2 regions of the Nocardia sp. NPDC004718 genome follow, and region 1 is predicted to be linked to the other one. Evidence: predicted binding sites of a transcription regulator. Region 1 holds the regulator's gene; the other holds the start of a gene.

Region 1 (15,971 bases):
TGATCGACCGCGTGCCTGGCGATTTCGGGGTTGGTCGCGAACACCACGCGATCACCGATGGCGCCGAGCAGTTCCAGATCGTGGTCCTTGGGCGGCGCGGCAGTCTTCAGCCGCATGTCCACGTCGATGTCCGAACCGATCTGGCGGCGGACCGCGACCAGCGTCGCGGAGTCCTCCAAGTCGAACAGCACGAACTTCTCGCCCTTGCGGATGCCGGAGACCACGTCGACCGCGGAGAGATAGCCCAGTTTGGTCAGCGCGCCTCGCCGCCACGTGGACGGCAGCGCGGGTTCCACGGACACATAGGTATAGCCCTGCGACTTCGCCCACACCTGTCGCGCGTGACCGGTCCGCTGACGCTGGAGCCGATCGAAATACAGCAGCACGATCGCACCCACGAGCGCGATCGCCGCCAACCCGAACCACATTGCCGTCATCGACGCCTAGCCTAATGGTCCCGGCCGGACATGGTCCGTCATTACCCCCGGCGCTTCGCGCGGTCCGTACCCGGCGCGGCTCATCGTCCGCCGCCGGGCAGCGAGGTACCGATGATGACCTTCGCCTGGATCGATCCGTCCGCGGCCTTGTCGCCCTGGATCAGCACCAGCTCACCGGTGGCGAGATCGGATACTTTCGTGCCCGACAAGGCGATCACCTGCGTCTTGGCGTCCGTGCGCACCGTGATGGTGTTGCCCATCACCGAACTCACCGTCAGGGTGCCCCCGTCGTTGGCGGTGATGGTGCCCATGGTCGCGCCGAGCCCGTCGGCATCGCCGAGGCCGGGCACGCTGGGCAACCCGCTCGGTGGGGTCGGCTGGGCGTTCCTGGTTCCCGGCGCCGGTCTCGTGGTGACGCGCGTCGTCGGTGCCGCCGCGGTTTCGGCCGAGCCGGAATCGCTCGCGCCCAGCAGCACGCCCGAGACCACCCCGATCGCACCGATCAGCAACACGACGCCGATGCCGAGGGCGATCCACAGACCGGTGTTGCGCCGCGGCGGCTGCGGTGGTGGCCCCTGCGGCACTCCCCCGGCGGGCGGCATCGCGCCGCCGGGCGGCCCCGCCGCACCCGGGGCGGTATCCGGATAGGCGGCCCACTGGGCGTCGTAGGCCGGGAACTCGCGCGTCGCGTTCGTCGCGGGTGGGCCCCAGGATCCGTATTGCTCCGTCGGGGGATATTCCGACGGAGCGCCGGCGCCGTACGCGTCGGGGTACGCCGTGGTGTGCGCCGGGCCCCCGTAGCCGGACTTGCCCGGCGGACCCAGGTGTTCGGTCGGCGCATCCTCCGGCCGCTGTCCCCAGGGATCGTTCGGGTTGGTCATGGCTTCCAGGGTAAGCGGCCCCGCACGCGCGAGGCCGCTTGCTCGCTCATCACCTTCCGACGATCAGGCCGTCCCCGTCGGGGCTGACAGTCACCTTGACGCTGTCGCCGTCGGTGACCTCGCCCGCGAGCAACTCCTTGGCGAGGGAGTCGCCGATGGCCTGCTGGATCAGCCTGCGCAACGGACGAGCGCCATAGGAGGGGTCGTAACCACGCACTGCGAGCCAGAACCGCGCCGAATCGCTGACCTCCAGCTTCAGCCGGCGCTGCGCCAGGCGCTTCTGCAGCTGATCGAGCTGGATGTCGACGATCTGCTCCAACTGCTCCTCGTCGAGCGCGTGGAACATGACCACGTCGTCGAGGCGGTTGAGGAACTCCGGCTTGAAGGCCGAACGCACCGCGTTCATGACGAACTCCTGGTCACCACCCGCACCCAGGTTCGAGGTGAGGATGAGGATGGTGTTGCGGAAGTCCACCGTGCGGCCTTGGCCGTCGGTGAGCCTGCCCTCGTCGAGCACCTGGAGCAGGATGTCGAACACGTCCGGGTGCGCCTTCTCGATCTCGTCGAACAGCACCACCGTGTAGGGCCTGCGCCGCACCGCCTCGGTGAGCTGGCCGCCCTGGTCGTAACCGACGTAGCCGGGCGGGGCGCCGACCAGCCGGGCCACCGAGTGCTTCTCGCTGTACTCGCTCATGTCGATGCGGACCATGGCGCGCTCGTCGTCGAACAAGAAGTCCGCCAACGCTTTCGCCAGCTCCGTCTTGCCGACGCCGGTCGGGCCGACGAACATGAACGAGCCGGTGGGGCGATTCGGATCGGCGACACCCGCGCGCGCCCGGCGCACCGCGTCGGACACCGCCTGCACCGCCTCGGCCTGACCGACCACGCGGCGACCCAGCTCCTCCTCCATGCGCAGCAGCTTCTGGGTCTCGCCTTCCAGCATCCGGCCCACCGGAATGCCGGTCCACGAGGACACCACCTCGGCGATGTCGTCCGGGCCGACCTCCTCCTTGAGCATCACCTCGCCGTCGCCCGCGGTGGCAGAGGACTGCTCGGCCTGGGCGAGCTGCTTCTCCAGCGCGGGGATCCGGCCGTAGCGCAGTTCGGCCGCCTTGCCCAGATCACCGTCGCGCTCGGCGCGTTCGGATTCGCCGCGCAGCGCTTCCAGTTCCTCCTTGAGCGTGCGCACCTGGTCGATCGCGTTCTTCTCGTTCTGCCACCGGGTGGTCAGCTGATTGAGCTTCTCCCGGTCGTCGGCGAGTTCGGCGCGCAGCTTCTCCAGCCGCTGCTTGGAGGCCTCGTCGGTCTCCTTGGCGAGCGCGACCTCCTCGATCTCCAGTCGGCGCACCGCGCGTTCCACCTCGTCGATCTCCACCGGGCGGGAGTCGATCTCCATGCGCAACCGCGAGGCCGACTCGTCGACCAGGTCGATCGCCTTGTCCGGCAGGAACCGGGAGGTGATGTAGCGGTCCGACAGCGTGGCCGCGGCGACCAGCGCGGAGTCGGTGATGCGCACGCCGTGGTGCACCTCGTAGCGATCCTTGATGCCGCGCAGGATGCCGATGGTGTCCTCCACCGACGGCTCGCCGACCAGCACCTGCTGGAAGCGCCGCTCCAGGGCGGCGTCCTTCTCGATGTGCTGGCGGTATTCCTCCAGCGTGGTCGCGCCGACCAGGCGCAGCTCGCCGCGGGCCAGCATCGGCTTGATCATGTTGCCCGCGTCCATCGCCGATTCACCGGTGGCGCCCGCGCCGACGATGGTGTGCAGCTCGTCGATGAACGTGATGATCTGGCCCGCGCTGTTCTTGATGTCCTCCAGCACGGCCTTGAGCCGCTCCTCGAACTCGCCGCGGTACTTCGCGCCCGCGACCATCGCGCCGAGGTCGAGCGCCACAACGGACTTGCCGCGCAGCGACTCCGGGACGTCGCCCGCCACGATGCGCTGGGCGAGCCCCTCGACGATGGCCGTCTTGCCGACACCCGGCTCGCCGATCAGCACCGGGTTGTTCTTGGTGCGACGGCTCAAAACCTGTACCACCCGGCGGATCTCGGTGTCCCGGCCGATGACCGGGTCGAGCTTGCCGTGGCGGGCGGCGTCGGTGAGGTCGGTGGAGTACTTCTCCAGCGCCTGGTAGCTGCCCTCCGGATCGGGGCTGGTCACCCGGGCGCTGCCACGCACCGCGGTGAACGCCGCGCGCAGTGCGTCGGCGGTGGCGCCGTACTTGGTGAGCAGCATCGTCACATCGGAGTCGCCTTGGGCGAGACCGACCATCACGTGCTCGGTGGAGACGTATTCGTCACCGAGTTCGGTGGCCAGGCGCTGCGCCGCGGTGATCGCGGCGAGCGCCTCGCGGCCCAGCTGCGGTGTGGTGGTGGCGCCGGTCGCCTGCGGCAGCCGGCCCACGATGGCCTGTGCCTCGTTGCGCACGACCGCCGGATCCGTTCCGACGGCCTTCAGCAAAGGCGCGGCGATGCCGTCGGTCTGGTCCAGCAACGCCACCAGCAAGTGCGCCGGACGAATCTCCGGGTTGCCCGCGGCGGAGGCCGCCTGCAGGGCGGCGGTCAGTGCGGCCTGGGTCTTGGTGGTGGGATTGAACGAATCCACGAGTCACCTTCCTACTAGTCGAGTCGATTCGTACGGCGCCGAGCGTGTTCGCCCGGCCGAAGCCGTCGCTTCGTCCCGCTCCGCCTTCGGCTCGGCGCCGTTCCTACTCGACCAACGTCTGAAAGATTGAGTCTGTTCCGCTCAAGTTTCGAATTCTTCGCCGCGCCGCTCCGATGCCGCCGGATCGTGTGGAACGCTACGCCCCGGCACCGGCGAAAGCGACGCCCCGCGACACCGCCGATGCGATGATTCCGCACGTCGGCGACCTTCGGATGCCTACGATGACCTCGGCCGTCAGTTGTTGCAGCACTCTTCACCCCGACTCGAGGAGCGAATGGATGCGCGCGATCGTGGTACGGAAGTTCGGAGCGACGCCGGAACTGGCCGAGATGCCGATGCCCGAGCCGGGCCCCGGATCCGTGCGGGTCCAACTCCAGGCAGCCGGGGTGAATCCCTTCGACCGGAAGGTGGCCTCCGGCCTCCTGGAAGGCAAACTGCCGCACGACTTTCCGATGATCCTCGGAGTCGACGGGGCGGGCACGGTCGCCACGATCGGCGCGGGCGTCAGCCGGTTCGCCATCGGCGACCGGGTGGTCGGCAAGTTCCTCACACCGCCGGTGGGCCACGGCAGTTTCGCCGAGTACGCGGTGCTCCCGGAGGGCGGCACGCTGGTGCCGATCCCGCCGGGCGTGACCACCGTCGCCGCCGCCGCGCTGCCGACGGCCGGGGTGACCGCGCAGGATCTCGTGGACGCCACCCACATCCAGCCGGGCCAGACCGTGCTGATCGTGGGCGCGACCGGCGGCGTCGGCTCCTTCTTGGTGCAGCTGGCCAATATCGCCGGCGCGCACGTCATCGCCACGGCACGCGGCGACTCCGCCGATCAGATGACCCGCTTGGGCGCGGCCGAGACGGTGGACTACACCGCGGGACCGGTGCGCGACCAGGTCGCCGCCGCGCATCCGGACGGCATCGACGTCCTGTTCGATCTGGTGAGCCCGCCCGAGGCGCTGGCGGAGCTGACCACGCTGGTCCGCGACGGCGGCACGGTCTACTCCACCACCTTCGCCGCCGACGAGGACGCGTTGCGCGCACGGTCGCTGAAAGGGGGCAACATCGAATCCAAGGGGAAAGCGCCGGAGCTGGCCCGGCTGATCCAGCGCGTCGCCGCCGGTGACGTGGTCGTGCCGATCGACGCTACCGTCCCGCTCGCGGAGGGACCCGCGGTCATCGGAGCGCCCGGCGCACGCGGCAAGACCGTGCTCGCCATCTGAGCGATAGCGACCCGCCACGCCGGGTCGGCGTCCCGCAAGACCACCAGGAGGTGTGTGACGAGGACTCGACCACCCCAATTCGGTCTGTTCCTGATCCCCGAGGCCGACGACTTCCGCAGGCTCGCCGAGCTGAGCGTGTACGCCGACGTGTCCGGGCTCGACCTGATCGGGATTCAGGACCATCCCTACCAGCGCCGTTTCCTGGACACCTGGACGCTGATCACCGCTCTCGTCGCGCGCACCGAGCGGATCACCTTCTTCCCCGACGTGGCGAACCTGCCGCTGCGCCACCCCGCGCTGCTCGCGAAGTCGGTGGCCTCGCTCGACATCATGCGCGACGGCCGGATCCAGCTCGGTCTCGGCGCGGGCGCGTTCTGGGACGCCGTCGCCGGGATGGGCGGACCGCGCCGAACCGGCGGCGAGGCGGTACGCGCCCTGGCCGAGGCGATCGCGGTGATCCGCGCCTTGTGGAGCGACGAGCGATCGGTCCGGGTGCCCGGCGCCTTCTACTCCCTGGCGGGCGCGCATCCCGGCCCCGCCCGCGACACGAGCCCGGCATCTGGCTCGGTGCGCGCGGGCCGCGCATGCTCGAGCTCACCGGACGCGCCGCCGACGGCTGGGTGCCGTCCGCCGCGTGGGCGCCGCCGGAGTTCCTCGCCGAAGCGGGCGAGCGGATCGATGCCGCCGCCGCGGCGGCGGGCCGGGACCCGCTGACGGTGCGGCGGGTGCTGAACGTATCGGGGACCATCACCGCGGACGGGTCCGATCGCGGCTTCCTGGAGGGCCCGCCCCAGCGCTGGGTCGACGACCTGCTCGCCCTGCACCGTGACCAGCGGATCGACGGTTTCGTCTTCTGGCCGACCGAGGGGGAACCGGTCGAGCAGATCCGTCGTTATACCGAGCAGGTCGTGCCTGCGGTGCGCACCGGCGCCGGAACCTGACCGGCCGGAAACGGCATCCTCCGGTCCCGCATCGACGCGGAAATCCGGCCCGGCCCGCCCACGGCGGCGGTACCCGACGGGTCAGCGGCATCCGCCGTTTGCCCACCGATTACCGTTTGCCCGGGTCGCACGGCACTCACGGGCGCGGCCGGACGTAGTCCGTCTCCAGCCCGGGCATGGCCGCAGCGAAGGCGAAGGTTCGCTTTATACCCACACGACCACGGCATTTTCGGGGATACTTGTCGGCGGGAGACCGCCGGTAACGGGTATGTCCCCGGGCAGAACTGAGGGAAAGGAAGCTCCACGTCGTGGATGCGCGTTCGGCTGCGCTGGTCCGCGCCAATTTTCGTTCGGTGATCGAGTCGCCGAATGGACCCGAGCGGTTGGTCAGTGCGTTCTACGGACATTTGTTCGCCGAGAACCCACGGTTGCGCGAATTGTTCCCACCCGCCATGGAAATGCAGGCCAAACGGATCGCCACGGCCATCCAGTACGTCCTCGATCACCTGGAGGACTGGGATCGCGCGCAGAAGTTCCTGGAGCAACTCGCTCGCGACCATCGCAAGTACGGCGTGGAGGCCGCGCACTACGACATAGCGGGCCGTGCGCTGCTGGCGGCGTTCCGCGTCTACAACGGCGCGGCATGGAATCGGAGCCTGGAGGAGGGCTGGCGCGACATCACCATCCTGATCTCCGCGTCCATGGCCATCGGCGCCAACTCCGACAAGTCGCAGCCGGTGTGGGAGGCCACCGTGGTCGGCCATCGCCGCGTGCTGGAGGACCTGGCCATCGTGCGGCTGCAGTCCGATGGGCCGGTGCCCTACCAGGCCGGGCAGTACGTGCCGGTCACCATTCCGCAGCGGCCGAAGATGTGGCGTTATTTCTCCCCTGCCATCCCGTCCAACCCGTACGGCGAGATCGAGTTCCACGTGCGCAAGATCCGCGGCGGCTGGGTGAGCCCCGCGATCGTCAACGAGACCAGGGTGGGCGACCGATGGCGGATCGCGGGCCCGCTCGGCGGACTGCACGTCGACCGGGACAGCGGCCGCGACGTGCTCATGATCGGCGCGGGCACCGGCATCGCCCCGCTGCGCGCCCAGCTGATCGAAATGGGTCAGCGCGGCATCAACCCGCGAGTGCACTTCTTCATCGGCGGCCGCTATCCCTGCGACCTGTACGACGTGGAGAACATGTGGCAGCTCTCGCAGAGCAACCCGTGGCTGACCATCGTTCCGGTGTGTGAGCAGAAGACCAACCCGTGGTGGTACCCGCATCCGCCGCAGGACGCACCGTACGGCATGCACCGGCGCCTGATCGGTAACCTTGGCGCCGTGGTCGCGAGCTTCGGCGCGTGGGAAGACCGGCAGATCCAGATCGCCGGCTCGGCCCGGATGATCGCGGACACCCGGCGCGCGCTCATCGCGGTCGGCACGCCGGAGCAGAACATCAGCTGCGACCCTGTGTAAGAAGGAGGCCCCGTTGGGGGATCCGAGCATGCTCGGCAATGGTCATCAGGCGCCGGAGTGGACTTCGACCGTGGTCGGCCATCATCGCCTGCGACACGATCTCGCGGTGATCCGCCTGATCGGGGAGTTCGTGCCGTTCGCCGCCGGACAGTCGGTCGAAGTGCGGGTGCCGCAGCATCCCGGCGTGCGCCGCAGGCTGTCCCCCGCGCTGCCGCCGTCCCTGGACGGCAAACTGGAGTTCCACGTGCGCACGGTGCCTGGCGGCTGGTGCAGCGCCGCGATCGTCGCCGACACCCAGCCGGGCGACGAGTGGCGGATCGGCGCTCCTGCAGGCGGGTTCTGGGTCGACCCCGACGGCGACGAGGTGGTGATGATCGCGGGCGGTACGGGATTGGCGCCCATGCGCGCTCAGATCCTCGAGCTGGCGCGCAAGCCGTCGCCGCCGCCCACCTACCTCTTCGTAGGGGGGCGTTCCCCCCGCGACCTGTACGCCTCGGACATGCTCTACCTGCTGGCCGCCGAATTGCCATGGCTCACGGTGATTCCGGTGGTGGAGAACCCGGAGGATCCGAGCTGGGTCGACGACTGGTACGAGCGGTCCCGCGTCGACATCGGCTTCGCACCCGACGACCTGCTCTACGGCACCCTCGCCGAAGTCCTCGGCTCCCACGGCGCTTTCCTCGAACACCAAGTACTCGTGTGCGGCTCCCCGGCCATGGTCCAAACCACGGTCGACCGCCTCCTCGAAACCGGAACTCCGCCGGAGCGAATCCAATTCGAGGGGCTCTGACCGAACCGTGAACCTGAGCCGAGTGAACTACTCGGCCAGGTCAATGGCACACCCTTGGAGCCGGGCCGCGAACACCCGGCGCCGCAGGGGCCGGACTAATACAACGGGTCGTGGCGGATGTTCTTCGCCAGGGTTCCGGCTGCCATGAGGCGGAACTTGGTGGTCTGCACCATCGAGGGTGAACCGACGATCTGCACGTCGCGGTCGGACCATGCGCCGAAACTGGCGACGACCTTGCCGATCTGGCCGGTGACGCGGGGTTCCAGGCCGGGCCAGGTGGTGCGCGGCTCCTCCGGTTCCGCGTACCACCAGGGGTTTTCGTCGTGCTCGCTCACCGGCGTGACCGTGAGCCAGCGGTTGGCCATCGCCAGCTTGCCCAGGGTCTCCAGGTCGTAGAGGTCGCAGGGGTGGTGGCCGCCGACGAACAGATGCACCTTCGGATTGGACCGCCGCATCGCCATCGACATCAGCTGCGCGCGCAGCGGCGCGATCCCGGTGCCGCAGCCGACCATCAGCATCTTGCGTTTGGCGTTGCGCGGAACGCCCAGGCCGCCGAGTGGCGAGCCGAGCAGCCATTGGTCGCCGACGACGGTCTGGCCGACGATGGCCGAGCTGACCCAGCCGCCGAGCACGCTGCGGACGTGGAACTCGATCTCACCGTTGGCATTCGCCGGCACGGCAGGCGAGAGATAGCGCCACATGCGCGGCCGCGACGGAACCTGCACGCTCAAGTACTGGCCCGCGGCGTAGCGCATCGGCTGATCCAGTTGCAGCCGGACGACGACCAGGTTGCGCAGCACCTCGCGGCGCTCGATCACCGTGCCGGTCCACACCGACGGCGTGGTCTCCTTCTCCGCCGCGCCGATCATGGTGTCGGAGATGATCTGCAGGCCCTCGTCCCAGGCGCGGTCCACCTCGTCGGTCCACATCTCGGTGCCGGCGAACACCTTCACGGCGTTCTTCAGCGCGGTGGCGACGGCGGCGTAGTGCGCGGGCTGCACGCCGTACTTGCGGTGATCCCTGCCGAGCTGGGCCAGGAAGGGCAGCAGCTTGTCGGGCTCCTCCAACCGGTCCAGCGCATAGGAGATCGCCTTGACCAGGCGGTCGCGCTGGGAGTCCATCGCGGCCGGAAAGAAATCGCGGACGTGCGGGTAGTCGGTGAACAAGATCGCGTAGAACGATCTCGCCAGTTTCTCCGGCCCCCCATCCTCCGCAGCAACCGCCTTGAACGTAGTTCTGATCAAAGCGACAGTGCGTGAATCCATTGGTCTCACAACCCCATTTCGCACTCGTTCACGAACCATGCCGGCGAGTGAGGTGCTGCGGGCCACTCGACAGCAGCCGATGGCAAGGAGTGTAGGCGAGGTTTGCCAGCAACGGAATCTTTCGAAGGAACATACCGCACTCAATTTCGTCTAAACGAGGATCCCCAGGGCGACACGCCAGAGAAACCGACTGTAAGACCGGGGATTCAGCAGAAAATCAGTCGTGTGCACACCGAATTGGTAAGGCTCTCTTGCGGAATTACGTCCCGATTGGTCTGTTCTAGCGACTTCGGGGCAACATGACCTCCACTCGAGGTGGATCGAATCGGGTAGGCCGAACCAGTTACGTAAACTGATCTATGGTGAAAATGTCCAGTTGATGCGGCAACGAAATATATGGTGCCGCACCGCTTCCGTTGAACATGTTCTGGTTTATCTTCAGCAAATCTTTGTGACAATGCCCGTGCACGACGACGGCCCCGGCGCCGGATCGCGATGTGCGACCGAGGCCGGGGCCGTCGTGGTGCCGGTTATCGTCTGCGCTGACCGTCCTCACGACGGTGCCGCGGCTGCCAGACGACCAGCGCGGTACTGCGCTGCTGCGGAGCGAGATCCGGGCGGTACGCCGCCCGCGTCCGCTCCAGCTCGGCCGACAGTTCCGCGACCTGCTGGCGCAGTTCCTCCACCTGATTGGTCAGTTCGATGATGCGCTTGATGCCCGCCAGGTTGACGCCCTCGTCCTGGGACAGCCGCTGCACCTCGCGCAGCAGCTCCACGTCCCGGGCCGAGTAGCGCCGACCACCGCCCGAAGTACGTTGCGGCGTGACCAGTCCCAGACGGTCATACGTGCGCAGCGTCTGCGCGTGCATGCCGGCCAGCTGGGCCGCGACCGAGATCATGAAGAACTCGGCCCGCGACCCGCCGGACGCGTTCTTCGGTTCGGAGGACATCACGCACCTGCCCATCCCGCACGTGGGTCGAAGCCGCCGGCCCGTTCCGCCTCCTGGTAGCGCTTCAGCGCCTCGACGGCGTCGTTGTCCAGCTTCTGCGGAATCGCGACCTTCACCGTCACCAGTAGGTCGCCCGCGCCGCCGCCGCGCTTGGGCACGCCACGGCCGCGCACCCGCAAGGTACGGCCGTCGGCGGTACCCGGAGGCACCTTGACGCCGACCCGGCCGTCCAGAGTGGGTACCGAAACCGTTGTACCGAGGACCAATTCGCTGTAACTGACCGGCAGTACCAGGGTCAGGTCGTCGCCGTTGCGGCCGAAGACCTTGTCCTGGCTGACGTGGACGGTGACATACAGGTCGCCCGAGGGCGCCCCGCGCAGTCCCGCCTCGCCCTGACCGGCCAGCCGGATCCGTTGACCGTCACCGACTCCGGGAGGAATCCGCACCGTGATGGTGCGCGTGCGGTTCTGGATGCCGCTGCCCTGGCAGTCGAGGCACGGGTCGTCGATGATCGACCCGCTGCCCCGGCACTCGTCGCACGGCTCGCTGAAGCCGAACGCGCCCTGGTTGCGGCTGACGATGCCGGTCCCGTTGCAGATCGGGCAGACTCGCGGACTCGTGCCCGGTTTGGCGCCGCTGCCGTGACACGTCGTGCACGGCGAGGGGCTGGTCATCCGCAGCGGGACCGTGACGCCCTGGGCCGCTTCCCGGAAACCGAGCGTCGTCTCGGTCTCCACGTCGGCCCCGCGCCTGGGGCGGCTCGCCGACCGCGTGCCGCCCCGGTTGAACAGACCGCCGAGCAGGTCGCCGAGGCCACCGTCGGCGGCACCGGCGGCGCCGCCGAAGATGTCCCCGAGGTTGAACTCCTGCGAGAAGCCGCCACCGGTGCCGCCGCCGAAGCCACCGCGACCGTAGCCGCCACCCGCGAAGAGCTTGCGGGTGTCGTCGTACTCCTTGCGCTTGGCCGGATCCGACAGCACGGCGTGCGCCTCGCTGACGGCCTTGAACCGCTCCTCGGCTTTGGTGTCACCGTGGTTGGCGTCCGGATGCAAGTCCCTGGCGAGCTTGCGATAGGCCTTCTTGATCTCGTCCTGCGAGGCGCCGGAGGAAATACCCAGCTCCTTGTAGAAGTCCTTTTCGATCCACTCCCGTTGGCTCACCGAGCATCTCCTCCTCTCGCGTCCTTATTGATCGTTCGCGCCGGCATCAACATCCGATGCCTCTTCAGTAGGTTGAACAGCGTTTTCCGTCAGATCGGCTACGCCGTCGGTTACCCCGACGAGCGCGTGCCGAAGCACCCTATCGCCGAAGCGATAGCCTTTGCGCATCACAATGCCGATCACCGGGTCGTGGCCGGAGCCCTCGTGCTGCACGGCCTCGTGCAGGGTCGGGTCGAAAGGCTCGCCCTCCGAACCGAACTCCTCGAGCCCCTGCTTGAGCAGCGCGGCCGACAGCTTGTCGGCCACCGACCGCAGCGGACCCGATTCCAGGTCACCGTGCGCCCGCGCGCGGTCGAGATCGTCGAGCACGCCGAGCAACTCGGTGACCACCGACGCCTTGGCGTTGTCGATGACGGCCTTGCGGTCGCGCTCGACCCGGCGCCGGTAGTTGGCGTACTCGGCGGTCAGCCGCTGCAGGTCGGCGGTGCGCTCGGCGAGCTCGCCGCTGATGGTGTCGGCGAGGACGTCGTCGTTGTCGATGTCCACGCCCTCGCTCACCTGCGGGGCCGCGGCGCCGTTGTCCGCGGCCTGCTGCCTGACTTCACCGGTCTCCGGATCGATCTTCCGGTTGTCGACGAAGGTGATCGGCTCCTTCTCGGAGTTGCCCTCGGTCACTTCTTCTCCGTGTCGACCGGCTCGTCCACGACCTCGGCGTCCACGACCTGGTCATCCGACGCGGCGCTGGTCGCGCCGTCGCCCTGTGCGGCGGCGTCCGCGGCGGAGGCCTCGTAGATGGCCTGGCCGAGCGCCTGCGACTCGGTCGCCAGCTTCTCGACGGCCGCCTTGACCGCGGCGATGTCGGTGCCCTTCAGAGCCTCGTTCGCCTCGGCGATGGCCGCCTCGACCTTGGTCTTGACGTCCGCGGGGACCTTGTCCTCGTTCTCCTTGATGAACTTCTCGGTCTGGTGGACCAGCGACTCGGCCTGGTTACGGGTCTCCGCCTCCTCGCGACGCGCCTTGTCCTCGGCCGCGTGCGCCTCGGCGTCCTTGACCATCCGATCGATCTCCTCCTTGGACAGGCCGGAGCCGTCCTGGATCTTGATCGTGTTCTCCTTGCCGGTGCCCTTGTCCTTCGCGGTGACGTGCACGATGCCGTTGGCGTCGATGTCGAAGGTGACCTCGATCTGCGGCACGCCGCGCGGGGCGGGCGGGATGCCGGTCAGCTCGAAGGAGCCGAGCAGCTTGTTGTGCGAGGCGATCTCGCGCTCACCCTGGAACACCTGGATCTGCACCGACGGCTGGTTGTCGTCGGCCGTGGTGAAGGTCTCCGAGCGCTTGGTCGGGATGGTGGTGTTGCGCTCGATGAGCTTGGTCATCACGCCGCCCTTGGTCTCGATGCCCAGCGACAGCGGGGTCACGTCGAGCAGCAGGACGTCCTTGACCTCACCCTTGAGCACACCGGCCTGCAGGGCGGCGCCGACGGCGACGACCTCGTCCGGGTTCACGCCCTTGTTGGGCTCCTTGCCACCGGTCAGCTCGCGCACCAGGTCGGTGACGGCGGGCATACGGGTGGAACCGCCGACGAGCACCACGTGGTCGATGTCGGACACCTTGATGCCCGCGTCCTTGATCACGGACTGGAACGGCGCGCGGGTGCGGTCGAGCAGGTCCGAGGTGATCTTCTGGAACTCGGCGCGAGTCAGCTGCTCGTCGAGGAACAGCGGGTTCTTCTCCGCGTCGACGGTGATGTAGGGCAGGTTGATCGAGGTGCTCTGCGAGGAGCTCAGCTCGATCTTGGCCTTCTCGGCGGCCTCACGCAGCCGCTGCATGGCCATCTTGTCCTTGGTCAGGTCGATGCCCGAGCTGGCCTTGAACTTGTCGACCAGCCACTGCACGACCCGCTCGTCCCAGTCGTCACCACCGAGGTGGTTGTCGCCGGAGGTGGCGCGGACCTCGACGACGCCCTCGCCGATTTCCAGCAGCGAGACGTCGAAGGTGCCGCCACCGAGGTCGAAGACCAGGATGGTCTGTTCCTTGTCGCCCTTGTCCAAGCCGTAGGCGAGCGCCGCGGCGGTGGGCTCGTTGACGATGCGCAGGACGTTCAGGCCCGCGATCTGGCCTGCTTCCTTCGTGGCCTGCCGCTGGGCGTCCTCGAAGTAGGCGGGCACGGTGATGACCGCGTCGGTGATCTCCTCACCGAGGTAGGACTCCGCGTCGCGCTTGAGCTTCATCAGCACGCGCGCGCTGATCTCCTGCGGCGTGTACTTCTTGTCGTCGATGTCCACCGACCAGTCGGTGCCGATGTGCCGCTTGACCGAGCGAATGGTGCGGTCGACGTTGGTGACGGCCTGGTTCTTCGCCGGCTGGCCGACCAGTACCTCGCCGTTCTTCGCGAACGCGACGATCGACGGGGTGGTGCGCGATCCTTCCGAGTTGGCGACGACAACCGGTTCACCGCCTTCGAGAACGGCGACGACCGAGTTCGTGGTCCCGAGGTCGATTCCGACCGCACGAGCCATAGTGGTTCCTCCTAATTGACGTACCGATGTGTGTAGGTGCCGAGCGAAACCGCCCTTGGCGCCCGCTACGGGACGCCGCGAGACCTCGCCCCTAGCACCTCACGGAGCACGGCCCCAGCAACACTGAGCGTGGTCGGCTCAATCCTGCCTCGCAGAAGTCTCGGAGTCAACCGAAACTTGAGTCGTAGACACTCAATATTGTCGAAAGGCTCAACGGGCGACTCGCGCGTTTAATTCCCGGACGGCGACGCACATGCGTGCCTGCCACACACTTCCGGCGCGGCGAGGGAAGCCCCGAAGGGCAGGAGTTCAGCGGGAGAGTCCGGGATGAATGCCCGGTTCCAGCCCGTTCGTCGCCGCGAGCCGCTGCAACAGCCGCAACAAGGTGGTGCGGTCGGCCGCGTCGAATTCGCGCAGCAGGTCGGACTCGAGTCCGTCGACGACACGTTGAGCCCGGGCCAGCAGATCATGCGCGGCGGGCAGCAGGTAGACGGCGTGCGCCCGGCGGTCGGCCGGATGCTTGCGGCGCTCGACCAGGCCGCGCTTCTCCAGCTCGTCGACCAACCCGACCATCACGTTGCGGTGGATGCCCAGGGTCTCGCACAGCTGCTGCTGCGACTGGCCATCGTGCTCGCGCAGCACGCGCAGCGTGCCGAAATGCCTGGGACCGATACCGAGTGGGGCCAACCCGTCGCTGAAGCGGTACGCGGTGTGGAACCCGAGCTGGCCGAGGAGAAAGGCGACATGGTCGGAAAGCGGCGTCGGATCGGCTTCGGTCACGCCCCGATCGTAGCATTAACGCACCTTTTATGATTGCCATATTGATTGATAATCACTTGAGGTGCATAGTTTGGAAGTCGGTACTTCCCTTCCATCCGAAAGAGGCCCTCATGGAACCCGACCGCACTACTCGCCCCCCTACCGATTCCCGCCGCTGGATCGCGTTCGCGGTCGTACTCGCCGCGGGATTCATGGACTTGCTCGACGTCACGATCGTCAATGTCGCCGTGCCGAGCATCCAGGCCGATCTGCACGCCGCGTACTCACAGATCGAATGGATCGTCGCGGCCTACGTGCTCGCCTTCGCCGCCGTGCTGATCACCGGCGGCAGGCTCGGCGACATCTTCGGCCGCAAACGGATCTTCCTGATCGGCATGGCCGGCTTCACGCTCGCCTCGGCGGCCTGCGGCCTGAGCACCGATCCGGCCATGCTGATCGCCGCACGCTTCGTGCAGGGCGCGATGGCCGGGCTCATGGTGCCGCAGATCCTGGCGATCATCCGCGTCACCTTCGCCGAGCACGAGCGCGGGCGGGCCATCGCGCTCTACAGCGGCGTCGGCGGGTCCGCCTCCGCGGTCGGTCTCTCGCTCGGCGGCCTGCTGGTGCAGTGGGACCTGTTCGACCTGGTGTGGCGGCCGATCTTCCTGGTCAACGTCCCGGTGGGCATTCTCGCGTTCGGCGCGGCCGCGGCGGTCATGAAGGAGTCCCGCTCGCCCGCCGCGCCGCGCCTGGACGTGGTCGGCATGATCCTGGCCATCGGCGCGGTGCTCCTGCTCGTCTACCCGCTGGCCGAGGGGCGCAGACTCGACTGGCCCGCTTGGACATTCGTCATGATGGCCGCCTCCGCCGCGACCTTCGCGGTGTTCGTCGCCTATGAGCGGTACCGGGCGCGGACGGTCGGCT
Region 2 (15,971 bases), on a different contig from region 1:
ATCAGTGCCGCCGCGCTGACGGTCGGCAGTTGCTCGCTGCTGCCGAGTTCGGTGAACGACGCGTTGGGCAACACCCTGCGGATCACCGCCGACTTCGACAACATCGCGGGCATCTACGAAGGCAACCCGATCACGGTGCTCGGGCTCGACGTGGGCAAGGTCGACAAGATCGTGCCCAAGGGCACGCTGATCGAGGTGCACATGTCCCTCGACAAGGACGTGAAGATCCCGCAGGACGCGATGGCCGCGATCATCTCGCCGTCCATCGTGACCGACCGGCACATCGAACTCACCCCCGTCTACACCGGCGGTGCGACCTTGTCCGACGGTTCGCACCTGCCGAAGGCCCGCACCAAGACCCCGGTCGAGCTGGACACGATGATCAAGACCATCGATCAGTTCGCCGCCGCGTTGAAGCCGGAGCCGGGCCAGGAGGGCCTCGGCCCGTTGTCGGGCCGGGTGCTCTACCCGATGCTCAACGGCAACGGCGAGAAGATCCGCGACACCCTCAACGCGCTGTCCAGCGCGCTGAAGGTCGGCGTGGACAACAAGGACGCGATCTCCAGCATCATCATCAAGTTGAACGACCTCACCACCATGCTGGCCGACAACGATCAGTCGGTGCGCGATTTCAGCAACCGGGTGACCCAGATGACCGGCCTGCTCGCCGAACAGGCTCCCGGCTTGCAGGCCACACTCGACCAGTTGCTCGCCTTCCTGCAGAACACGAGCACCACGCTGACGCAGTACCAGGACCAGTTGCAGGGCACGATGACCGGCCTGACCAACGTGACCCAGCAGCTGCGCGACAACGCTCGCGGCCTCACCGAGGTCGCCGACCTCGCGCCGATGGTCATGCAGAACGTCGACAACATCGTCAACCGCGAGCATCAGTACGTCCGGTTGCACGCGGTGATCGGCACCGCGCTGTCGGGTGAGATCGTCAGCCTGTTCTGCGAACGCATCCAGATGAGGGCCGATGGCTGCCGCACCGGAAACATGCAGGACTTCGGCCCCGACTACGGGCTCACCGCCGCACTGCTCGGACTGACGAAATGACGTACCGAATGACGATCAAGGCACGCAGGGCACTGGTCGCCGTCGCCGCGGTGGCCGGTGTGGCGGTCACCTCCGGCTGCGGGCTCACCGTGGAGAAGCTGCCGCTGCCGAAACCGGGTCAGGGCGGGGAGACCTACACCATCCACGCGGTCTTCGAGAACGCGCTGAACCTGCCCGACCAGGCGAAGGTGAAGATCGGCGGTTCGGACGTCGGCGTGGTCACCGACATCAAGACCAAGAACTTCCAGGCCATCGTGGACCTGACCATCCGCAAGGACATCGAGTTGCCCAAGGGCAGCACGGCGGAGCTGCGTCAGGCCACCCCGCTTGGTGACGTGTTCGTCGCGGTGTCCAAGCCCAAGACCGAGCCCGGCGTGGCAATGCTGCACGACGGCGACACGCTCACCATCGACAGCACCTCGGCGGGCGCGACCGTCGAGCAGTTGCTCATCTCGGTTTCCATGCTGTTCAACGGCGGCGGCATCGCCAGCCTCTCCAAGCTCGGCTCGGAGCTGGACTCCATCGTCGGCGGGCGTGGTGAGCAGCTCGCACATCTGATCACCGAGATGACCGGAGTGGTCGGCAGTTTGAACGCCAACTCCGCCCGGGTGGACAGCGTGCTCGGCGAGTTCAGCACCCTCGCCAACACCATCGAGGGGCGGCGCTCGGAGCTCGGCGAGGTGGCCGACACGTTGCCGCAGATGGTCGGCGCGATCGCCGAGAACAACCGGGCCCTCGGCGATCTGCTCACCAAGTTGTCCACCACCAGCGCCGCGCTGGGCGACTACGCGAACACCTCGACCGAGAACCTGAACGGACTGCTGGAGAACACCCATCAGCTGATGGACGCGATCGCCAAGACCGGTGACGGCTTCGGCGTCCTGCTGGATCGGCTGCGGGTCCTGCGGCCGAAGGTGGACGCGACCTTCCGCGGCGGCAGTTTCGCGGTGTACGCGACCGCGACCAACCTGGACATCAGCGCGCTCACCGATCCGCAGCACGGCAAGCTCCAGGATCTCAACGACTTGCAGGACTTCGCGGGCAGCCTGATCCAGGTGCTGCAACTCGTTCAGGGTCGAGTGGCGGGAGGCCACCGATGACCTCCGTGCGCAAAGTGTTCGGAAGCAAGATCTTCCTGTCGAACCTGGGTCTGGTGCTCGTGCTGCTGGTCGGCGCCGCTTACCTGATGGTGAACGTGATGCGGGTGAACCCGCTGCGGTCCGACTACACGGTCACGGTGAATCTGGACCGTTCCGGTGGTCTGCAGCCGGGCAACGACGTGACCTTGCGCGGCTGGCGCATCGGCAAGGTGACCTCGATCCAGCTGACCGATCGCGGCCAGGCCATCGCGGCCACCGCGCAGATCGAGTCGAAGTACAAGATCCCGGTGGACACGCAGATCGCGGTGCAAGCGCTGTCCGGTGCGGGTGAGCAGTACATCGACTTCCGCCCGAACGCCGAGCAGGGGCCGTATCTGGCCAACGGCGCGGTGATCAAGTTCGATCCGGACAAGATCCACACGCCCACGCCGGTGTGGTCGGTGCTGGACAACTCCAGCGCCCTCATCGCGCAGATCGACCCTGATCACTTCCAGGTCATCCTGAACGAGCTGGACATCGCGCTCAGCGGAGGCCCGGATCAGCTGCGCGGGCTGGTCAACGGCATCAGCTTGGCGATGGCGGGCCTGGATTCGCTGCTGCCGCAGACCACGAATCTGATCACCAACCTGCGCACGATCGCGAACACCACGTCCATGGCGCAGCCCGATCTGGCCACGCTGACCAGCAACTCCGGCGTGCTGTTCGAGCAGTTCAACAAGGCGAACGCGGAACTGCAACGGGTGCTGGAGACCGCGCCGGGTCAGCTCACCAGCCTGGGCGCGGTGGTGGACAAGACGGCCGATCCGATCACCAGCCTGGCGACCAACTTCCAGGCGATCACGAAGGCGGCGCAGCTGCGACTGCCCGCGCTGCGCGCGCTGTTCCCCTCGCTCGCGCTCGGTGGCGAAGCGCTCGGCATTCCGGCGCACGACGGCGAGTTCCACGCGATGATCGACATCTGGCCGCGGCCGTTCTGCACCTACAACACTCCCAAGATCCGCAACGAGGTCGTGCAGGACGGCACGATCCCGAAGTGGAACTACTGTGAGAACCCGCCGCCGGGTCAGCAGATCCGCGGCGCCGCCAACGCGCCGCGGCCCGACGTGCCCGACAACGGCGCGCACATGCCGCCGGGTGTGGATCCCAACGAGCGGACGCTGCCTCCGGTGCGGTGAGTCGTACCCGGCCCGGCGGTCATCCCGCCGGGCGGGCATACTCGCCGGTGGAACCCGTAAGGTTCGCTGTCGCGGGCCGCTGAAGCCAATCGGTGCGCACCGACGCGCGCCGGGAAAGTGCAGGTTTTATCGATGTCTACCGACGACGCCGAGACCGGCAAGGACGCCGAGACCACGCCCGCCTCCGACCAGGACACCGACGCGGTGACCGAGAAGTCGCAGGATGCCGCCGGCGCGGCGAAGCCCGACCTGTCCAAGGCGGAGAAGGCAGACAAGGCCGGGAAATCCACCTCGCTTCCGCTGGTGGCCGCGTTCGTGGCCGGTGTGCTCGCGGTCGCCGCGATCACCGCGGTGGTCGTGTTCTTCTTGCAGGGCAAGGACCGCGGCGACAAGCTCGACGCGATCCGCGACTCGACCAACGCCGCGTGCGCATTCGGCAAGGACGTCTCGGTCTACGACTACTCGAAGAACCTCGATGACTACTTCACCACGGTGAAGGCGGGCTCGTCGGGCGAGTTCCTCAAGGAGTTCGACGACGCGACCAAGGCGTTGAAGGACGCCATGGTGCAGGCGAAGGTCAAGTCCTGGGTCGATGACGTGCAGTGCGGCTACCAGTCCGGTGACCAGACCTCGGCCAAGGTGCTGGTGACCCTCACGCAGTACCGGACCAACTTCACCCAGGCCAACCCCGAGCGGCAGTTCGTCGTGGTGATCGCCCAGCTGCACAAGTCGGGCGACAAGTGGCTGGTCGAGAAGCTCGATTCGCCGATGTTGAAGGGCGCGGGCACCGGCCTGCCGGGCGCCCCCGCGCCGGGCGGTGCTCCCGCGCCGGGCGCCCCGGGGCAGCCCGCACCGTCTGGTCAGCCCGTACCGCAGCCGGGCAACTAGCCGAGCGCCTCCGGCGGTGGGCCGAGCCACCACCGCCGGAGGTCATTCGGGCAGCTCGCGGCGCTTCGGCCGACGCATCAGAACAGCGTCAGAGCCTGTGGCGCCGACGGCGCGGCCGCCTTCCCCGCGGCCTCGTCTTTCGGCGCTTCCGGCGCCGTCGGCGTTTCCTCCACAGTCACCGCGAGCATTTCCACGGTGTTCGCCTCGGCGACAGCCGCGGTGACCGCGGCCTGCCGAGCCGCTTCTCCGGCCAGTGCGTCCGCCTGCTCGTTGAAATAGTTGCCGACGTGTCCACGGACCCAACGGAACCGGACCGGTCCCGGCCTGCTCGCGATGGCCCGATCGATCTGTCGGACGAGTTCGACGTTCTTCACCGCCCCACCGGTCGACGTGCGCCAGCCGTTGAGCCGCCACCCCGACACCCACTCCGAGGCGCATTTGATGGCGTAGAGCGAATCGCTCTCGATGAGCAGGGGTTCGGACCCGGGGTGGGCGACGATCGCCTCCAGCACCGCGCGCAACTCCGCGACCTGGTTGGTTCCGGAAGCGGCTCCCCCACTCGCCGAGGAGCCCTGATGATTGACCCAAGCCCAGCCGATGGCGCCGCCGGGATTGCGGAGGCAGGATCCGTCGGTGCTCACGATGATCATGGCTGGCACCCTACGCAATCCGACCGACAAGATCGGTACCGTGGAATTCCTCTATCTCCCTCCGTAACCGCGACTCCGTGCGGCGCAACGCCGTTCTCACCGCGGCGTCCAGCAGGCCGGCGCTCAGGCGCCCGAGCACTCCGCGAGGTGGACTGTACTCCGCCTCGGAGGTCAGTACCGAGCGCCCGTAACCGAGCGGGTCGAAGCGCAGCCGCAGTGTGCCGGAGAAATGTCCGCGCAGTGCGTACCCGATCACCGCGTTGCGGCGGTATTCGGTGATCTCGCAGGTGGCGGTCGGCTGCCAGAGCGCGAGGCGGCTGGTGGTGGCGAAGACCGCGCCGAGTCCGCGGTCCTGGTCGCCGGTCGGTACGAAGTCCGCGATCCCGAACATCCAATCCGGTACGAATAGATGGTTGTCCGTGTAGTTGAAAGCGACCTCGACGGGCGCTCCGACGTCACTCGCGTACTTGATGTGGCCCATAGGCCCTCCCTGTTCCACGACTGGCGTTAAAAGTACTACAGCTCTCCTCTTTATTCGAGGGCTCGGCGCGATTCGATGCGACGAATCGCAAGATTGCGACCGAGTAGTTGCTTGGGAAAGGGCTCCTCCGTCGCGCGCTCAGAGTTGGTCGACGATGTGTTCCGCGATCGGCATGGCCGAGGTCGCCGCAGGTGAAGGGGCGTTGAGCAGATGAACCGAGCGCTCGGTGCGCTCGATCATGAAGTCGTGCACCAAGGTTCCTTCTCGCAATACCGCTTGCGCGCGAATTCCCGCTTCCCGGGGAAGCAGATCGGCGAGCGTCAGCTCCGGGCAGTAGCGGCGGCACTGTGCCAGGTATCCCCGCTTGAACAGCGAGTTGCGCAGCTCTCGCAGGCCGGTGCGCACGTTCGCCTTGGCGACGCGGTGGAAACCCGGGAACCCGAGCACTTCTCGCGCGTCCCGCAGGTTCAGACTGCCTTTGCGGTAGCCCTCCCTCGCGAGACCGAGCACCGCGTTCGGACCCACCGTGAGCGCTCCGTCGATGGTCGGGCTCAGATGCACTCCTAGGAAGGGCAATTCCGGATCGGGGATCGGATAGATCAACGTGCTGACCAGGCCGTTGCGCTCCTGCGGCAGCTGGTAGTACTCACCGCGGAAAGGAACGATGCGAAAGTCGGTGCGCAGCCCGGCGGCCCGTGCCATCCGGTCGGCTTGCAGCCCCGCACAGACCACCAAGCGGCGAGCTGTCCACGAACCGGCCGGGCCGGCGGCGGTCACCGCGTCCGAAGTCTCGGTGAGCGTGGCGATCTCGGCACCCAGCACGAATTCGCCACCGGCGCAGCGGACTTCCTCGGCCAGCGCTTCGGTCACCCGGGTGAAGTCGATGATGCCGGTGTCCGGGACGAAGAGGGCCCCGACACCGGTGACGCGCGGTTCCCGCCGCGTGAGCTCCGCGGCGTCGATGAGCTCGACGGCCACGCCGTTGACGACGGAACGTTCGTGCAGTGCGAGCATGCGTCCGTACTCGGCATCGTCGGTGGCGACCAGCAATTTGCCGCAGACCCGGTACGGAATGTCCTGTGCCGCAGCGAAATCTTTGGTCCATCGCGCACCCCGCCGGCACAGCTCGGCCTTCAGGCTGTCCGGCGGATAGTAGATGCCGGAGTGGATGACGCCGCTGTTGTGCCCGGTCTGATGGACCGCCAGACGCTCTGCCTTCTCCAGCAGCACCAGGCTCGCACCGGGGTGGCGCGCCAGGATCCGGTGCGCGGTCGCCACGCCGACGATGCCGCCGCCGATGACGCAGAAATCGTAGGCGCTCATGCCGAGCAGGGTAAACGGTGTGTCACACCACGGTGGAATCCGCTGCGCCGTGTGTGGACGCGCGTTCGCCGGTTCCCTTCGGCGCGGGAGCGGGGCGCCGATCCAGGTGCAGGTCGTGCTCGCCCAGACTCGGGTCGGAGAACGCCACTCGCACTTCGCCGCGCTGGGTATCGAGGTCGGTGCGCATGGTGGTCACGGCGCCCGGTTGCTGCGGCGCGGGGTCGGAGCGGAACAGACCCGTGAGCGCCGTCAAGGCATTCGTGTCCACGGTGACCGAAACCGTGTCGGCCGCGCTCTCCGCGACTTGCGCGCCGACGTAGGCGTCACCGAATCGAACTTTCCCGCCCAGAGGCGTGCGCCCCGGCGGTGTGGCAGGTGAATCGGCCTGCGGCTCGGCAGTTTCCGGCTCGCCGGCACACGGAGCGGAAACCGCTGCGGGCAAGACGAAGCTGTTGCCGGTCAGCAGGGGATAGAAGACCGTGCCTCGTCCGCGACCGGGCTCGTCCGGGACGGCTGGGGTGACCGGCGCGGCGATCGGAGTATCGGGGCGCTGCGTATCGGCGATCTGGTGGACGATGTAAGCGCCGGCCGCGACGGTCAGGCTGAGGCTGGCCGCACCGGCGAGCACGACGGCGGCATGCCGTGCGACCTGGGCAGGCCGGTGTGCTGTCACGATGCTCCTTTCCCAGCGACGCTGCTCCCCACAGGCGATCAGCACCATGGAAAGCTGTACGCCCGACGAGATTACCTGTGCGGCGAAGGGGCATACCGCATCGGAGAGAGCAGAATCACAACGGGCGCGGCATGGGGCGAGCCGGTGCGCCCTGGCGTGCATGGCGTCGATGTTTCCGTGAACGCACGGGCGGGTAAATATTCGGGTAGCTGGCGAGCGCCATTCTCGACTGCCATCTCGAGACACCCGGCCAACGGCGTCCGGCCGTCGACATGAACACGGCGCACCCAAGTGTGGCGCTCGCCCGCTCCCGATTCCGCATGGATCGGGCCGGGTGTGGGCGGGTCAGGCGAACTGGCCCGCTGTCCTTCCTTCGCCCGTCGGTCCCGCGAAAGCCTGTGCGATAGTGAGCCATTCCGCGGCGTCGTCGCCGTGCGCCGAGATTTCCAGATCGTTCGGATGGCGGCGCTGCGTCACCAGCAGACAGAAGTCGAGCGCGGGTCCGGTCACCCGCTGTTCGGCGTCCTCGGGCCCCCACGACCAGATGGTGCGATCCGGCGCGGTGAGTGCGACCCGGAATTCCGCTGCGGGCGGAGTCTTTCCGTGCACGGTGTAGGCGAAATTCCTGGTGCGCACGCCGATATGGGCCACGGTGCGCAACCGCGCCGTGGGCGACCGGTGCACGCCGAGGGCATCGGCTACGTCCTGCCCGTGCGCCCAGGTCTCCATAATGCGGGCGGTGATCATCGACGCGGCGCTCATGGGCGGGCCGAACCACGGCAGTTTGGCGCCCGCGGGCACGGCGCGCAGTGCGGCGGTGATCGACGCGCGCCCACGCCGCCAGCGGTCGAGCAACTCGGCGGGCGGTTCGGTCGCGGCCTTCTCGGCGGCCTCGTCGACGAACGTGAGCGCGCGCGGTCCGGCTTCGGTCAGCAACTGCTGGAAGCGGGCGGCGTCCGCGGTGGCGATCGTCGCGATCTCATCGGTCCAGGCCAGATGTCCGATCTGGTGTGCGATGGTCCACCCTGGCGCGGGTGTGGCGCGCGCCCATTCCTCGGGCGCCAGCGGGGCGACGAGTCGTTCCAGGTCCGCGCATTCGTCGGCGAAGTCGCCGAGCAACGCTTCTAGATCAGCCATCTGTGCCCCTGCCGGTTCCGGGCCCACCGCCTCGTGTGCCACCGTCGTCCAGCATCGCAGCGAGCCCAAAAAAAGGCAAGCACGCTTGTTTTATATTGTGGGCGGTGGCCCTGCTACCAGCCGAAAAGGATCAAGTGGGCGGCTCCAACGACGAGGCCGAGGGCCGCACCGTGCAGATACAGCAGCCAGGCGTCCTGCTCGACGGAGGCGTAGAACATCTCCATGAACTCCCCCGGCGTGAGCCGCCGCAGCTTACGCGCGGCGAACTCGTCGATGGTCTTGGCCTGCTCCCGGGTGAATTCTTCGTCCTCGACCAGGGTCGGCGCCAAGCCGACCGCGGCGCCCGCCGCGCCCACCGTGAGGTTGTCGAACTGGCGACGCCCCAGCGCCGCCCGCACGAGTGTGGTGGTCGGCCCGAGCTGACGATGGATCTCGTCGGCGATCAAGCGCTCCAGCAACTGCCTGGTCTTGTCCCCGTTCGGGCCTTCCAGCAGCTCCTTGGACAGATTCGGCAGCGTCAGCACCTGGTAGGCCAGGATGTGCGCCAGATCGGTCGCCGCTTGCGGCTGCCGTTTGGCCAGCAGTGCTTGCTTCCACAGGTACTTGTACCTCGGTTGCGGATCGCCCGGCTCGAACACCATCTTCACCGCGATGACGTTCACGATCACGCCGATCGCCGCCGAGGCGAGCAGCACGATCACCCAGCCGGGGACCAAGCCCAGCACCGGAATCTGCTGGTGCACGTGCAGGTACAGAGCCAGCAGCACGCCGAAGGGCGCGCCGAGCAAGCCGATGCGCACCATGAAGCGCAGTTCGGGCGCCGCGATGGTGGTGGTCAAGTCCTCGAGAATGGCCGGGTTGTCCTGCAGGTAGCAGATCACGAAACCCTTGATGCCGATCAACTGGTCGACGTTGTCGCCCAGCGACGCGAACGCGCGGCGCGACAGTGCGGGCAGTTCCCGGTCCACTCGCTGGTAGATGAGCTGCTTGGCGGCGCGCGGCACGGTACGCCACAGGTCCGGGTTCTCCCGGTACATCAGCTCGTCCACCAGCGGGCGCACCTGCTGCCGCGCCAGCACCGCGATGTAGTCGGCGATGCCGTCGAGATCGAGTTCGTGGATGAAATCTTTAGGGCTGCCGATCCGCATCAGGGCCTTGTCCACGCAGATGCTGGCCATCTTCTCCGCCCGCGCCGGGATGAAGCCCTGGAATCCGAGACGGCGGCCGTCGCCGGAGAAGGTCGGCAGCACTTGCACCCGGCGGGGGAGGTATGGATAGAGCACGTGCAGGCCCGGGATGCGGATTCCGCGAAAAACGATCGGCCAGAACAGCATCAGCACGCCGGTCCAGTTCGTCAGCCATCCCGCCAGCGCGCTGAAGATCGGGAACGTGATCAGGTCGACCACGAATTTCGGCTGCCCGGTCAAGCTCTCCCAGTCGATGAACACGCCGGCGGCGAGCGACGACATCGATGGGACTCCCTAAGCCGATCCGGCGGTACCGCCGGTATGAGATATCAAGGCCCCAACGTTCTCATTGCCTTGGACGGGGTGTCAACGCGAAGCGTGGGCCGTACCGGTCGGAACTTCGCCGTCAGCGAACGGACCGGTCGGAGCGGAACAAACCAGCACACCCCGGGGTTGAGTAGGCATCGCTCAACTTTTGGAAGGTCGAAGACGTGACTACACCTCAGAACCTGCCGGTGCTGTTCCTGACCGATCCGATCGTGCTGCCGGGCATGGTCGTGCCCATCGAACTGGACGAATCGGCGCAGGCCGCGATCGATGCCGCGCGCGCCGCCAAGACCGACGCCGTGCTGCTCGCGCCGCGGCTGAACGAGGGCTACGCCACCTACGGCGTGGTCGCCACCATCGAACAGGTCGGCCGGATGCGCGGCGGAGCCCCGGCGGCCGTCCTCAAGGCCGAACGGCGCGCCAAGATCGGGCACGGTGTCACCGGACCGGGGGCCGCGCTGTGGGTCGAGGCCGAGCCGGTCGAGACGCCTGCTCCGGACGGCCGCACGAAGGAACTGGCCGCCGAATACAAGAAGCTGGTCGTCTCGGTGCTGCAACGCCGCGAGGCCTGGCAGATCATCGATGCGGTCAATCAGCTGACCGACCCGTCGGCCATCGCCGACACCGCGGGTTACGCCCCGTACCTGACTTCCGAGCAGAAGCGTGAACTGCTCGAGACCCCCGACGCGGCCGAGCGGCTTGCCACGCTGATCGAGTGGACCAAGGCGCACATCGCCGAGGCGGAGATCAGCGAGAAGATCAGCGAAGACGTGCGCGAGGGCATGGAGAAGAGCCAGCGCGAATTCCTGCTGCGCCAGCAGCTCAACGCGATCCGCAAGGAACTCGGCGAGGACGAGCCCGACGGCGCCGACGACTACCGCACCCGCGTCGAGCAGGCCGACCTGCCCGACACCGTGCGTGAGGCGGCGCTGCGCGAAGTCGGCAGGCTGGAGCGTGCCAGCGATCAGAGCCCGGAATCCGGCTGGATCCGTACCTGGCTGGACACCGTGCTCGAGCTGCCGTGGACGGTGAAGACCACCGACAGCGCCGACGTCTCGGCCGCCCGCGCGGTGCTGGACGCCGACCACCACGGCTTGGAAGAGGTCAAGGACCGCATGGTCGAGTACCTGGCGGTCCGCGCTCGCCGGGCCGCCCGTGGCCTGGAAGTGGTCGGCGGACGCGGGTCCGGCGCGGTGCTGGTGCTGGTCGGCCCGCCCGGCGTGGGCAAGACCTCGCTGGGAGAATCCGTGGCGCGAGCCCTCGGCCGCAAGTTCGTCCGCGTGGCCCTCGGCGGCGTGCGCGACGAGGCCGAGATCCGCGGTCACCGCCGCACCTACGTCGGCGCCCTGCCCGGCCGGATCGTGCGGGCCATGAAGGAAGCCGGTTCGATGAACCCGGTCGTCCTGCTGGACGAGATCGACAAGGTCGGCTCGGACTTCCGCGGCGACCCGGCGGCCGCGCTGCTCGAGGTGCTGGACCCGGCGCAGAACCACACGTTCCGCGATCACTACCTGGATCTGGACCTCGACCTGTCCGACGTGCTGTTCATCGCGACCGCGAACGTCATGGAGACCATCCCCGGCCCGCTGCTGGACCGGATGGAACTGATCACCGTCGACGGCTACACCGAGGACGACAAGGTGGCCATCGCGCGCGACTTCCTGGTGCCGCGGCAGCTGGAGCGCAACGCGCTGACCGCCGAGGAGGTGTCGATCAGCGAGGAAGCGCTGCGCGAGATCGCCGCCGACTACACCAGGGAGGCCGGGGTCAGACAGATGGAGCGGCTGATCGCCAAGGCGCTGCGCAAAGCGGCCACGCGGCTGTCGGAGCGCGAAACCGGATCGGGTTACGACCCGGAATTGGGTTACGACGTCGAGCGTGACGCCGGAGCCCTGACGATCGGTCTGGACGACCTGAAGGACTACTTGGGTCGTCCGCGCTTCACCCCCGACTCGGTGGAACGCACGGCTGTCCCAGGTGTGGCCACCGGCCTCGCCGTGACCGGCGCGGGCGGCGACGTCCTCTACATCGAGGCGAACGCCGCCGAGGGCGAGCGCTCGCTGACCCTCACCGGCCAGCTCGGCGACGTCATGAAGGAGTCGGCACAGATCGCGCTGACCTACGTGCGCTCGCACCTGGAGGAGATCGGGATCGAGCCGTCGGTGCTGGATCGCAACATCCACATCCACTTCCCGGCGGGTGCGGTGCCGAAGGACGGGCCGTCCGCGGGCGTCACGATGGTCACCGCCCTGGTGTCGCTGGCGCTGGGTCGTCAGGTGCGATCGGACGTCGGCATGACCGGTGAGGTCACGCTGAACGGCCGGGTGCTGCCGATCGGCGGCGTGAAGCAGAAGCTGCTCGCCGCCCAGCGGGCCGGCTTGAAGACGGTGTTCATCCCGGCGCGCAACGAGCCGGATCTGGACGACGTCCCGGCGGAGGTGCTGGCCGCGCTGGACGTCCGGCCGGTCGCCGACGTGGCCGACATCCTGGCCTACGCGATCGAGCCGGTCACCGAGCCCGCATTGGGCCCGGCTTTCGCCGCGACCGCCTGACCTGCGTCGAACGAGCCGGGCACGGAGCACTCCGTGCCCGGCTTTTCGCGTACCGCCGACTAGGTGACGGTGACTCCCCCGGTCAGCACATTAGGGCCGAGAACCGTTCCGGCCGCGAAGGTGAGGGCGTTGTCGGCGGCGTAGGCGAGCACGCCGCCGTGTACGTAGCCGAATTGCTGGGTCAGTTCCCGGCGCAGCGGGATGACCAAGGTCGCGGCGCCGTCGCCGAACGCGGTGATCTCGGTGCCGACCAGGGCGGCAAACGGCTGCGCGGCCAATATCTTCTTGGCGCCGTCCAGGTCGAGGGTGCTGACGGCGGTCACTCGGCGAGCTCCCGCGCCGCTCGGGCGCGGTCGGCGGCGAGCGCCAGCCAGGCGGCGTCGGCCAGCTCGCCCGCGACTTCGATGGGAGCGATACGCATGTCGCCGCCCAGCCATTGTCGCGTGTATTCCTGCGCCGGACCCAGCCACAGCGCGTAGAGCAGATCGATCGGAAGATCGCGCACCGTCCCGTATCCGGCGTGGGTGCGCCACCAGCGCGTCACGTCGGACAGGAAGCGGCGATTGCTCTCGCTCTCGCGCACCCCCGGCGGCCGCGCCGAAGTGAGCACGGTCGCACGGTATTGGTTCTCGCACACCCACCGCAGATGCTCCCGTACACCCGCGGTGACACCATCCCGCGCGTCGGCGCTGTCGCCGACCACCGCCCAGAAATGCTGTTGGTAGTCGGCCAGCGCGTTGGCCCACACCTGCCGATACAGGTCGGCCTTGTCGGGAAAGTGGTGGTAGAGCGCGCCGACACTGGCGCCCGCCGCGTCCCGAATCTGCGTCAGCGTCGCGTCGAGCGCACCGTGCTCGGCGAACTGACGCTCGGCCGCCAACAGCAACCGATCTCGAATCTTCATATCCAGAATTTAGTTCTGTTCTTCGTGCTGCGCAACGGGCAGAGTCGCATGGGAGACCGGCAATCGGCACGACGCAGGCGCGGCGATGCCGGCCGACGGGCGATCGCATCGGAATTCCGGTTCGGTGTCGCACCCCTGCGGTAAGAACGGCATGTGGCCAGATGGCTGTTGCATGTCGATCTCGATCAGTTCCAGGCGGCGGTGGAGTTCCGTCGTCATCCGGAACTGCGGGGGCTGCCGGTCATCGTCGGCGGCCACGGCGATCCCGCCGAACCACGCAAGGTGGTGACCTGCGCGTCCTATCCGGCGCGGGCGTTCGGTGTGCGGGCCGGAATGCCGCTGCGCAGCGCCCAGCGCAAGTGCCCCGACGGCGTGTTCCTTCCTTTGGACATGGCTGCCTACGAGGACGCCTCCGACGAGGTCATGGCCCTGCTGCGGACGTTTCCGGGGCAGGTCGAGGTGTGGGGCTGGGACGAGGCGTTCCTCGCCGCCGACACCGACGACCCGGAAGCTCTCGCGCAACAGGTACGCGACGCGATCGCCGGACTCGAGCTGACCTGCTCGATCGGCATCGGGGACAACAAGCTCACCGCCAAGCTCGCGACCGGCTTCGCCAAGTCGGCGGGCAAGTCCTCGGCCGAGCCCGCCGCCGATGCGGGCGCCGCCGCGGGCGTCTTCCGGCTCACCGCCGCGAACTGGACCGAGGTGATGGCCCATCGCCCGACCAACGCGCTCTGGGGCATCGGCAACCGCATCGCCGCCCGGCTCGCCGAGCTCGGTATCGGGACCGTAGGCGAGCTGATGACGGCGGACCGGCATCGACTCGCCGCCGAATTCGGGCCGAACACCGGTCCGTATCTCTGGGTGCTCGGCCACGGCAAGGGCGATACGGACGTCACCACCGAACCGCGAATCCCGATCGGCCGCAGCAAATCGGAGACCTTCCCGCACGATCTGACCGATCCCGGAGAGATCCGCGCCCAAGTCACGCGGCTGGCCACCGAGGTCGCCGAGGAGATGGCCGCGGCGGGCCGGATCGGCACCCGCGTTTCGGTGACGGTGCGCACGAGCACCTTCTACACACGCAGCAAACAGGAAAAACTGCCCGAACCGACCATCGACGTCGCGCGAATCGCCGAGACGGCGTTGCGCATCATCGAACGGTTCGACCTCGACCGCCCGGTTCGTTTGCTCGGCGTGCGGCTGGAACTCCTGCCGCGGTAACTCCCGGACCCGTCCGGACGCTCGTATGCTCGTCCGCATGGAGTTCTGGGCGATGGTGGCACACGAATCGGATAGCGGGATCGTCCTGACCCGGCAGCAGGCCGGCGAGGATTTCCTCGGGCCGGGTGACGTGATGATCAGAGTGCACTACTCGAGCGCGAACTACAAGGACGGGCTGGCGATCACCAAGGGCGGCGGTGTGGTGCGCAACTACCCGATCGTCCCTGGGATCGACATAATCGGCGAGGTGGTCGAGTCCGCCGACGACGATTTCGCCCCGGGTGACCAGGTGATCGCGCACGGATACGACATCGGTGTCGCGCACAACGGCGGCTTCGCCGAATACGCCAGGGTGCCCGCCGAATGGGTGGTCGAGCTGGAGGGCCTGAGCCTGCGCGACGCGGCCGCGCTCGGCACCGCCGGGTTCACCGCGGCGCTGAGCGTGCAGGCCTTGCTCGATCGCGGCCTCACGCCGGACGCGGGCCCGGTGCTGGTCACCGGCGCGACCGGCGGGGTCGGCAGCGTGAGCATCGACATTCTCTCCGGCCTCGGCTTCGAAGTCATCGCTTCCACCGGCAAGACCGACGCGGACGACCTGCTCAGCGAGATCGGTGCGAACGAGGTGATCGGCAGGCTGCCGGAGGACCCGAACACCAAGCTGCGGCCATTGACCAAAGCGCGGTGGGCCGCGGCCGTGGACAGCGTCGGCGGCGCGTCGCTGGCCTACGTGCTGAGCGCCACCGGCTACGGCGGCGTGGTCGCGGCCAGCGGGCTCACCGGCGGAGCGGAACTGCCCACCACGGTGATGCCGTTCATTCTGCGCGGCGTCACCCTGGAAGGCATCGATTCGGTCAACCTTCCGATCGAGCGCCGCAGGGAGGTGTGGGCCCAGCTCGGCAAAGAACTACGACCGCAGCATCTTTCGACCCTGGAGAACTACGCTCCGATCACCGATGTGGAGAGGGTGCTGCACTCCATCCGCAACGGCAGCCACCGGGGGCGCACCGTTCTCGGCGTCATGGGCGAATTCTGACCGCAAGTCCTCGGTAGCGCTCGGACGACCTCCACGCCGGATACGTTCCGGACCTACCGAGACCGCAGGGCATGAGACCGATCCGCGAAGCCCGGCTCGATTCGTTCGAGCCGGGCTTCGTCGGTTCGCCCGAGCGTGCTCCCCTTCCGCGGACGGCCTCGATCGGAGCTCGCCGCGCGGGGGAAGCCGTTGCCACCGTCACGAGCACCGATCCGATACGGTTCTTCCGCATCCACCCACGTGCTCGCTCCGGTCGAG

What was found. The regulator HspR, encoded in region 1, represses chaperone genes until heat shock. The targets are predictions, from matches to a motif close to ANNTGAGTNNNNNNNACTCANNT.
Region 2: a site for HspR is predicted at 10,125-10,147, ahead of lon (endopeptidase La). Genes of this name have one in related genera too.

The regions. Positions count from the first base shown of each region.
Region 1 covers NZ_JBSGCA010000001.1:330,003-345,973, forward strand. Annotated here, with positions in the region: gene ACWEH3_RS01755 (hypothetical protein) at 1-437, opposite strand, end outside; gene ACWEH3_RS01760 (DUF5666 domain-containing protein) at 518-1,318, opposite strand; gene clpB (ATP-dependent chaperone ClpB) at 1,368-3,923, opposite strand; gene ACWEH3_RS01770 (NADP-dependent oxidoreductase) at 4,262-5,197, shown strand; partial or broken gene ACWEH3_RS01775 (LLM class flavin-dependent oxidoreductase) at 5,345-5,877, shown strand; gene ACWEH3_RS01780 (hypothetical protein) at 5,923-6,138, shown strand; gene ACWEH3_RS01785 (FAD-binding oxidoreductase) at 6,447-7,604, shown strand; gene ACWEH3_RS01790 (FAD-binding oxidoreductase) at 7,633-8,394, shown strand; gene ACWEH3_RS01795 (FAD-binding oxidoreductase) at 8,490-9,659, opposite strand; gene ACWEH3_RS01800 (heat shock protein transcriptional repressor HspR) at 10,190-10,609, opposite strand; gene dnaJ (molecular chaperone DnaJ) at 10,609-11,769, opposite strand; gene grpE (nucleotide exchange factor GrpE) at 11,794-12,444, opposite strand; gene dnaK (molecular chaperone DnaK) at 12,441-14,288, opposite strand; gene ACWEH3_RS01820 (MarR family winged helix-turn-helix transcriptional regulator) at 14,598-15,068, opposite strand; gene ACWEH3_RS01825 (MFS transporter) at 15,179-15,971, shown strand, end outside.
Region 2 covers NZ_JBSGCA010000003.1:4,045-20,015, reverse strand. Annotated here, with positions in the region: gene ACWEH3_RS03530 (MCE family protein) at 1-1,059, shown strand, start outside; gene ACWEH3_RS03525 (MCE family protein) at 1,068-2,159, shown strand; gene ACWEH3_RS03520 (MlaD family protein) at 2,156-3,334, shown strand; gene ACWEH3_RS03515 (hypothetical protein) at 3,467-4,222, shown strand; gene ACWEH3_RS03510 (ribonuclease H family protein) at 4,300-4,872, opposite strand; gene ACWEH3_RS03505 (SRPBCC family protein) at 4,883-5,353, opposite strand; gene lhgO (L-2-hydroxyglutarate oxidase) at 5,492-6,676, opposite strand; gene ACWEH3_RS03495 (hypothetical protein) at 6,699-7,349, opposite strand; gene ACWEH3_RS03490 (TIGR03084 family metal-binding protein) at 7,695-8,486, opposite strand; gene ACWEH3_RS03485 (hypothetical protein) at 8,600-9,955, opposite strand; gene lon (endopeptidase La) at 10,225-12,552, shown strand; partial or broken gene ACWEH3_RS03475 (PaaI family thioesterase) at 12,615-12,875, opposite strand; gene ACWEH3_RS03470 (TetR/AcrR family transcriptional regulator) at 12,872-13,456, opposite strand; gene ACWEH3_RS03465 (DNA polymerase IV) at 13,610-14,680, shown strand; gene ACWEH3_RS03460 (oxidoreductase) at 14,718-15,713, shown strand.